Regions from separate parts of the Parageobacillus galactosidasius genome, predicted to be linked through region 2. Evidence: riboswitches for the same ligand, from Rfam matches in the RefSeq annotation. Region 2 holds a riboswitch; the other holds the start of a gene.

What was found. Region 2 has a riboswitch for S-adenosylmethionine ahead of metK (methionine adenosyltransferase). Riboswitches for the same ligand answer to the same signal wherever they lie in the genome.
Region 1: another riboswitch for S-adenosylmethionine. It lies ahead of B9L23_RS02445 (phosphoadenylyl-sulfate reductase); the one in region 2 lies ahead of metK (methionine adenosyltransferase).

What each region holds. Positions count from the first base shown of each region.
Region 1 covers NZ_NDYL01000001.1:462,217-467,020, forward strand. Annotated here, with positions in the region: gene B9L23_RS02430 (nitrite/sulfite reductase) at 1-38, opposite strand, end outside; gene cysC (adenylyl-sulfate kinase) at 39-644, opposite strand; gene sat (sulfate adenylyltransferase) at 658-1,818, opposite strand; gene B9L23_RS02445 (phosphoadenylyl-sulfate reductase) at 1,962-2,669, opposite strand; SAM riboswitch class I at 2,796-2,906, opposite strand; gene B9L23_RS02450 (PAS domain-containing sensor histidine kinase) at 3,059-4,804, opposite strand.
Region 2 covers NZ_NDYL01000002.1:1,371,604-1,376,407, reverse strand. Annotated here, with positions in the region: partial or broken gene B9L23_RS16490 (alpha/beta hydrolase family protein) at 1-211, shown strand, start outside; gene B9L23_RS16485 (DUF2584 domain-containing protein) at 241-483, shown strand; gene pckA (phosphoenolpyruvate carboxykinase (ATP)) at 514-2,100, opposite strand; SAM riboswitch class I at 2,286-2,400, shown strand; gene metK (methionine adenosyltransferase) at 2,581-3,792, shown strand; partial or broken gene asnB (asparagine synthase (glutamine-hydrolyzing)) at 3,995-4,804, shown strand, end outside.

The DNA.
Region 1 (4,804 bases), on a different contig from region 2:
AATTTCGGATTATCTGCCCATACTTTTTCGTATGCCATTTAAAGCTCCCCCTTTATAAAGTTTCGATCGCGCAAGTAAGCAAGCACTTGATTGGCGCATTCATCGATCGTGTAACGATGTGTTTCAAGCGTTAATTCCGGAGAAACAGGTGCTTCATACGGAGAGTCGATACCGGTAAAATCGCGAATTTCTCCATTTCTTGCTTTTTTATACAATCCTTTTGGATCACGTCTTTCACACTCTTCTAACGGGCATTTCACATAAATTTCGATAAACTCATCTTTTTCTACTAAATGGCGAACAAGCTCACGATCTTGAGCAAAAGGAGAAATAAATGCCGTTAAGACGAATTGCCCGCTGTCAACAAACAGCTTGGCAACTTCACCGATGCGGCGAATATTTTCGGTGCGATCTTCTACGGAGAAGCCAAGATCTTTATTTAGCCCGTGGCGAATGTTATCGCCGTCTAATACATAATTTTGAATGCCAAGGTCAAATAACTTTTTCGACACGGCATTGGCGATTGTGGATTTACCGGAGCCGGAAAGTCCGGTAAACCATAAAATCGCGCTGTGATGCCCGTTGCGCTTGCGGCGGTCTTTTTTTGTAATTGACGTTTGGTGCCAAACGATGTTCGTGCTCAAGCTTTCTCCTCCTTTAACGTGTAGATGAGGTGACAGCCTCGCGCTGCTGCAATCCTTTAATCAATACTGCCGCGACTTCCGGACGGCTGAACGTGCTTGGCGGCACTTGGCCATTGCGCAGCATTTCCCGTACTTTTGTGCCGGATAATACAACATGGTATTTCGGATCATGCGGGCATGTTTTCGTCGACGCCATTCCTTCGCATTTCGTGCAATAAAAGCTATGTTCGAAAAACAGCGGCGTAATGCCAAGTTCTTCCGGCGTAAAATTCAAGAAGATTTTTTGCGCATCATATGTGCCATAGTAATCACCGACGCCGGCATGGTCGCGGCCGACAATGAAGTGGGTGCAGCCGAAGTTTTTGCGCACCATCGCATGGAAAATCGCTTCCCGTGGCCCGGCGTAGCGCATCGCTGCCTGGAATACTCCTAAAAACACGCGGTCTTTCGGATAATAGTTTTCTAACAATACTTGATAGCTTTCCATGCGGATGTCCGCAGGGATGTCATCCGCTTTTGTTTCGCCGACGAGCGGGTTTAAAAAGAGGCCGTCGACAATTTCGAGCGCGCATTTTTGGATGTATTCATGGGCGCGATGGACAGGATTTCGCGTTTGAAAGCCGACCACCGTGTTCCAGCCAAGCTCGGCAAAACGCTTACGTGTTTCGGCCGGATCGAAGTAGAATGGAGCGAAACGCCCTTTATCAGTGCGTTTTACTAATGTAATCGGGCCGCCTACATATACATTTGGCTTTTCAAATAGTTTCCGTACGCCTGGATGTTTGAGTTCCTCTGTTTTGTAAACGAGAAGTGCTTCTTTTGTTTTATCAGGTTGATAGATTTCTTGAATATCAATGACTCCATAGACTTCTCCGTTGTAAACGAGTTTGGCCGTTTCGCCGGCAGAAAGCTCTTTTGCCTTTTCTTCGGTTACAGCAAGGGTAATTGGAATGCTCCATACTGTACCGTTGGTTAAGCGCATCGTTTCAACGACAGAGTCATAATCCTCTTTTGTTAAAAATCCGGTAAGCGGGCTGTAAGCGCCTGTTCCGATCAATTCTAAATCACTTAACTCGGCATTTGTCAGCTCAATTTCTTTTGTCAGTGTATCCAATGGATAGCTAGGATTCCATCGATCGATTAATGTGCCTCCGTGTGGAATGCTTAAACTCATTGTTCATAACCTCCTAGAATCAATATTTCATATAGGAAAACTATGATTTATTGCGAAACGTCACCGCTGTTTTTGTATAATGATCGTTTTTCTTCGGCTATTGTTTTTTCAAGCTAATAATGCCAAAGGTGACAAGCCAAACCTTATGAGATGTGAAGGCCGCATTCTGTTTTTCCGTGGCCGACCCATCTGCCGGAACGTAAATCATTTGGATCGAGTGCGGGGGACGTACAAGGTTCACAGCCAATGCTTGGATAGCCGCGATCGTGAAGGACATTGTACGGAAGACGACGTTTGTATACATAATTCCATACATCTTTCCATGTCCAATGAATAAGAGGGCATATTTTTATGGATTTAAATTTGTCATCTTTATTTATATATTCTACATGGCTTCGTGTTGGCGATTGTTCGCGGCGCAGTCCAGAAATCCAAGCGGTTATTCCTGTTAATGCTTCGCGAAGCGGAATGACTTTTCGCAGTTCACAACATTTATTTGGGTTGTGTTTCCATAATTCATCTCCCAACTGTTGCGCTTGTTCTTCTAGCGATAAACTTGGTTTTTTCATGACGATGCGGAGAGAAGGATATTTTTCTTTTACTTTTTCGATTGTTTTGTACGTTTCGCGAAAATGGAGCCCGGTATCGAGAAATACGATTTCCGCATCTGGCTTTACTTGCGAAATCAAATCGATTAACACGATTCCTTCAACGCCGAAGCTACAGGCGTACACAATATCGTCCTTATATTGGCGGAATGCCCAAGTGAGGACATCAAGCGCCCCTTTTGTTTCATTATCGTGAGGGAATGAAGGTTTTTCTTCGGTTTCCCATGTTTGATAAGTGAGCATCTTTCTCCCTCCTTAAAAATCAAAGAAAATAAAGTGGATTAGTCGGTTATATAGGAATAGAAAGAGAACGAACGCTTATAAAAAACGCTCTTCCATTTTGGAAAGAGCGAAGAGGCCGCATATTTCACCTTATCTTCCAAAATGGCACCCATTTTGCTGGAATTAGCACCTTACTTTTTCATGAAGCAGGTTGCCGGAGTTCATCGGGCCAGTTCCCTCCCTCACTCTCGATAAGTTTGATGTAATTGATTAAAATTTTAACATAATTCACACAAAAGTCAATCCTAGTTTTTCGATAGGAATTAATTTTTTGCTGATATAACACAGTAGAGGAATAAAGAAATCAGGAAAGAAAAGGGCGGTTTGTTGTCCGACCTTTTCCATGCATGTCAACCGGATAATAGGGAATTATGCAAAACAGAGGATGCAGAAACGCGGATCGGCAATGTTACTTCGACGGTTGTTCCTTTATTCTCTTCACTCATAATCGACATCGTTCCACCGTGGTCTTCGATAATTTTTTTACTGATCATTATTCCGAGGCCAGTACCTTTTTCTTTTGTTGTAAAGAACGGTTTTCCTATTTTTTCTAGCTGTTCTTTTGGAATTCCGCAGCCTTCGTCGATAAAGCGGATAAGAACGGAATATTCATCCTTTTTTTGTGCCTCAATAAAAATATGTCCACCGCTTTTCATCGCTTCCATTGCATTTTTTAAGAAATTAATAAATACTTGCTTTAATCCGTTTTCGTCACATTCAATGAGAGGAAGAGATGGATCAATTTTTGTAATAATTTGGATGTTATGCAAAATACCTTGTGTTTCTAATAAAGTGGTGACATGTTGAAGCAAAACGCCAATATCACTTTTTGTAAATTTGGTTGCTTGTGGTTTTGCCAACACTAATAGTTCGCCTAAAATAAGTTCAATGCGCTGAATTTCTGATTCAATAATGTGAAGGTAAGGTTTTTTCTCGTCAAGTTCGAATTGCAATAGTTGTATAAATCCTTTTATGGCTGTAAGCGGATTGCGAATTTCATGGGCGATCCCAGCCGCTAGCTGGCCGGCAACTGAGAGCTTTTCCGATGTTCGAATGAATTCTTCTGTTTTTTTCAGTTCGGTAATATCGGTGAATGTCAATACCGCATCAACGACGGCTCCATTTTCCAAAACAGGCGTTACCGTATAGGAAACGGGGAAATGGGTACCATCTTTTTTCCAAAAAATATCTTCACTAATATGATATGTTTTCCCATCTTGAATGGCGAGATCAATTGGGCATTCATCAATAGAGTAAGGAGTTCCATCTTTTTTCGTATGGTGAATGATATCATGCGATGCTTTTCCAATGGCTTCTTCCGCTTTATATCCCGTCATTCGTTCTGCAGCTGGATTCCAGAAAACGATATTTCCATATTTATCAATCCCACAAACTCCTTCAGCAATAGAATTTAATATGAGTGTATGTTTATGATATAAGTTTTCCAGCTCTTTTCGGTAGCGATTGAGTTCCGTCATATTTTGGCCAATCACATAAATTCCTTTCAAGCGATTTCCATGAATTATTGGAATGGTTTTAAAATGCATGTCAATAATTTTTTCATTTTTATGCTTTACTTGTAAATCATATTCACAACTTTCTCCTTTTAATGTTCGTTCAAATTTTTTTTTTGCTTTTTCAATTTGGTCTGGGGCGATAAACTGAGTAAAATGTTTGCCAATATATTCGCTTGGTTTGTATCCAAGCATTTTTCTTACTTCAGGGTTGCCGGATATAAGTAGCCCATTTATGTCTAGCAGAAGAATCACATCAGGGTATTCGAAAAAAAGACATTTATGACATTGTTTATTTTCTTTTAATAAGCGGCTAATGATAAATGCGGACGCTGCCAAACAAAAGGCGCTGAGCACAGCAACGATGGAGCTGAACAAAAATCGAGTGAAAGAATCCGCCATATGGGGAAAATGTATTGACCAAACCACAAGGCTGATGATGCATATGATTGCTGCTGCAGAGAGCATGTAAATAGGAAATGTGTGGGCGAATAGTATTTTCAATAATATGTAAGAAACGATTACGGTAATGAAGAATAATAGAATGATAAATAACACGTAATGAATACCGCCAGAGATCAT
Region 2 (4,804 bases):
GATTCAAGCCCCTGTGTTAATCATTCATGGAGAGAAAGATCGAAACGTTTCGATTGAACACGCGTATCGCCTTGAAAAAAGACTAAAAGAGGCAAATAAACAAGTGACGGCATGGTATTTTCCAAACTTTACTCATTACTTTCCACCGAAAGATAACCGCGAAACAGTTCGTCGGTTAACGGAATGGATGAAACGACAACCAAATGTATGATACGATAAAAAGAAAAGGGGTGTGTTTCAATGGGCATGCCGCTGGAATTTCAAACACTCATTGTGACAAAAGGCAAGGAAAAGCGAGTGAAAGACAATCTATTTATTCTAGAAAAGGAAGGGTATCGTATTTATCCGATCGATATTCCGCTTGAAGTGAGAAGAACGTTGCAAAGCGAAGCGAGCGGCCAAGCAGTGGTAAAAAAGTTGGAACTTGCCAACAATCAGACGATTGTAACGTATGAGCTGATTTCGTTGCATTCGATAAACTAAAAAAGGAGGGAATGATTCCCTCCTTGGAAGTTATACGATTGGACCGCCCAGCGCTTCGATTTCCGGAGCGATATGTTTAAACTTTTGAAAGTTTTCCCGGAATTTTGCGGCAAGTTCTTTTGCTTTTTGTTCATATGCTTGCTTATCGGCCCATGTATTTTTTGGCTGCAGCACTTCATCTGGTACACCAGGAATATGAATCGGAATTTCTAAACCGAAAATAGGGTCCTTCACTGTTTCGACATTGTCGAGTTCTCCTTCGACAGCTGCTTGCACCATTGCACGGGTATAGGCAAGCTTTATGCGGCTGCCGACTCCGTATTCTCCACCTGTCCATCCTGTGTTAACGAGGAACACTCGCACGTTATGTTCAACGATTTTTTTACCGAGCATTTCCGCATATTGCACAGCTGGAAGCGGTAAAAACGGAGCTCCAAAGCAAGTAGAGAATGTCGCTTGCGGAGAAGTGATGCCGCGTTCTGTACCCGCCAGCTTGCTCGTATAGCCGCTTAAGAAATGATACATCGCTTGTTCGCGCGTTAGCTTGCTAATCGGCGGCAATACTCCGAATGCGTCTGCCGTTAAGAAAATAATCGTCGACGGATGACCAGCGATGCTCGGATCAACGATATTGCTAATCGCTTGAATAGGGTAAGCAGCGCGGGTATTTTCCGTTAACGTAGCGTCATCATAATTAGGCAGTCTTGTATGCTCATCGATAATAACGTTTTCGAGCACCGCACCGAATCCGATCGCATCAAAAATTTGCGGTTCTTTTTCCCGTGATAAATTGATGCATTTTGCATAGCAACCGCCTTCGATATTAAAGATGCCGCGGTTGGACCAGCCGTGTTCGTCATCACCAATAAGACGGCGGTTTGGATCGGCGGAAAGCGTCGTTTTTCCCGTGCCGGATAGACCAAAGAATAATGCGACATCCCCTTCTTTACCGACGTTTGCCGAACAATGCATCGATAAAATTCCTTGTTCTGGGAGCAGATAATTCATCACAGTGAAAATCGATTTTTTCATTTCGCCAGCATATTCTGTGCCACCGATTAACACGATCCGCCGTTCAAAAGAAATAATGATAAATGTTTCCGATCTTGTTCCATCAACGGCAGGATCTGCTTTAAAGTTTGGTGCGCAAATAACGGTGAATTCCGCTTTGTGTGTTTGCAGTTCTTCCGCTGTTGGGCGAATAAATAGTTGATGTGCAAATAAATTTTGCCACGCAAATTCATTAATGACTTGGATAGGTAAGCGGTATTTGGGATCAGCGCCGGCAAATCCTTTAAAAACAAATATTTCATCTTTTTTCATTAAATAGTCAATTACCTTATTGTATAAGTTTTCGAAAACTTCTTCAGAAATCGGCTGGTTCGTCGTCCCCCAATCGATTTTTGATTTCGTCGAAGCTTCTTCTACAATGTATTTATCTTTTGGAGAGCGACCTGTATATTTTCCTGTCGTTACCGCAACTGCTCCGGTAGCTGTCAACCGACCTTCATTTCGTTGCAACACTTTTTCTACAAGCTGTGCTACCGATAAATTATGAAACACATTTGGCTGTTGTAATAATGTGGTAAGTTTACTTGTCATATTAGCGACTCCCATGTACAAAACCTTCCTTTTTATTGAAATGGTCTCCTTAAAATAGTATAACACATTTTTATTATTAGTCCATACTATTTGTGACAATTTCTTTTCTTTTATTTTTCTCATTTTTGTTCATAAAAAAATTGTCTAATTTTGTTGACTTTCTTTATTTAATTACGATATGATAACTCATTGAACGGATACTCTTATCCCGAGCCGGTGGAGGGACAGGCCCGATGAAACCCAGCAACCGTCACAACTGGAAATGTGTGAAATGGTGCTAACCTGTGGCAAGGCAACGTCCTTGAGCGATAAGAGTGAAAGGAGCAATATGATTGCAATGACCTTTCCTCAAAATTACAGGAAAGGTTTTTTTATATGTCTATGTGTCAAGATATATAAAAGCTATAATAAAAGGGAATGAGTACCGTATCATCTGCAGTTTGCAAGAATACAATATTTAGACGTTCGATTATGAAAAGAGGAGGAAACTGACGAATGTCAAAAAAAAGACGTTTATTTACTTCGGAATCTGTAACGGAAGGTCATCCTGACAAAATTTGTGACCAAATTTCCGATGCCATTTTAGATGCCATTTTAGAGAAGGATCCGAATGCTCGCGTCGCATGCGAAACGAGCGTTACAACAGGGCTTGTGCTCGTAAGTGGAGAAATTACGACATCAACATATGTAGATATCCCGAAAATCGTCCGCGATACGGTTCGCGAAATTGGCTATACTCGTGCGAAATATGGTTTTGATGCCGATACTTGTGCTGTATTGACATCGATTGACGAACAGTCTCCAGATATCGCAATGGGAGTCGATAAGGCGTTAGAAGCCCGCGAAGGTCAGATGACTGACGAGGAAATTGAAGCGATCGGTGCTGGAGACCAAGGGTTAATGTTTGGATTTGCTTGCAATGAAACGAAAGAATTAATGCCGCTTCCGATTTCGTTAGCGCATCGTTTGGCACGCCGTTTGTCAGAAGTGCGGAAAGAAGCCATTTTGCCATATTTGCGTCCAGATGGTAAAACACAAGTAACAGTAGAATACGATGAAAATGGAAAACCAGTGCGTATCGATACGATCGTTGTATCAGCGCAACATCATCCGGAAATTACACAAGAACAAATTGAGCGCGATATTAAAGAACATGTCATTAAGCCGATTGTACCAGCAGAACTGATCGATGAAAACACAAAATATTTTATTAACCCGACAGGCCGTTTCGTCATCGGCGGACCTCAAGGCGACGCTGGCTTAACAGGACGGAAAATTATCGTTGACACATATGGCGGTTATGCTCGCCATGGCGGCGGTGCGTTTTCTGGTAAAGATCCGACAAAAGTAGACCGCTCCGCAGCCTATGCAGCGCGTTATGTAGCGAAAAACATTGTTGCTTCAGGACTTGCGGATAAATGTGAAGTGCAGTTGGCATATGCGATCGGTGTTGCAAGACCAGTTTCCATTTCCATTGATACATTCGGGACCGGAAAAGTATCCGAAGATATTTTAATTGAAGTGGTGCGCAACAATTTTGATCTTCGTCCTGCTGGCATTATTAAAATGTTAGATTTGCGCCGCCCAATTTATAAACAAACAGCGGCTTATGGCCATTTCGGACGCACGGACATCGATCTTCCATGGGAGCGCACTGATAAAGCGGAAACATTGAAAGAGCAAGCTCTTGCGTTAGCAAAGCAATAACAAACAGAAAAGGGAGTTACGTTATGTAGCTCTCTTTTTTTGGCAAAATCAAGGGCAAACGCAACGAAAAAGCATCTGCTTCGACTGATCTACAGAAAAGATTGGCAACAATTTGTTTCAAAAGAGTAAACGAAATGTTATATTCCTATTATGTATGGTATAACCAATAGGGTAAATATAAAAGGAACAGGTGAAACAAAACATGTGTGGGTTTATCGGATGCGTTCATGATGAGCCGAAAATGCCAGACGAACAATGGCAGAAAACGTTCGAAGAGATGAATGATATGATTACACATCGTGGTCCGGACGATCATGGATACTATTTTGATGAATATGTCCATTTCGGGTTCCGCCGCTTAAGCATCATTGATTTAGAAGCAGGTCATCAGCCGCTTTCTTACGAAAATGAGCGGTATTGGATCTGTACGCGTACATATGCGCAGTGATGTGCCGGTTGGTTCATTTTTATCGGGCGGAATCGATTCTTCGCTGATTGCTTCGATTGCGAAGCAGTTTCATCCGAACATCAAAACTTTTTCGGTTGGTTTTGAATGGGAAGGGTTTAGCGAAATTACTGTTGCGGAAGAAACAGCGGAAAAATTAGGTGTCGAAAACATTAGCTACGTCATTTCACCAGAAGAGTACATGGAAGAATTGCCGAAAATTATGTGGCATATGGATGATCCGCTTGCCGATCCAGCAGCTGTTCCGCTTTATTTCGTCGCCCGTGAAGCGAGAAAGCATGTAACGGTTGTTCTTTCTGGAGAGGGAGCAGATGAGTTATTTGGAGGGTACAATATTTATTGCGAACCACAGTCATTAAAAGTGTTTGAACGGATCCCTAACCCGGTAAAATCCGCATTGCGCGTCATTGCCCATATGCTTCCAGAAGGTGTCAAAGGAAAAAGCTTTATCGAACGCGGATTAACTCCGATGGAAGAACGTTACATTGGAAATGCGAAAATGTATAGTGAAGAAGAAAAGCAAGGTTTGTTGAAATCTTACAAACA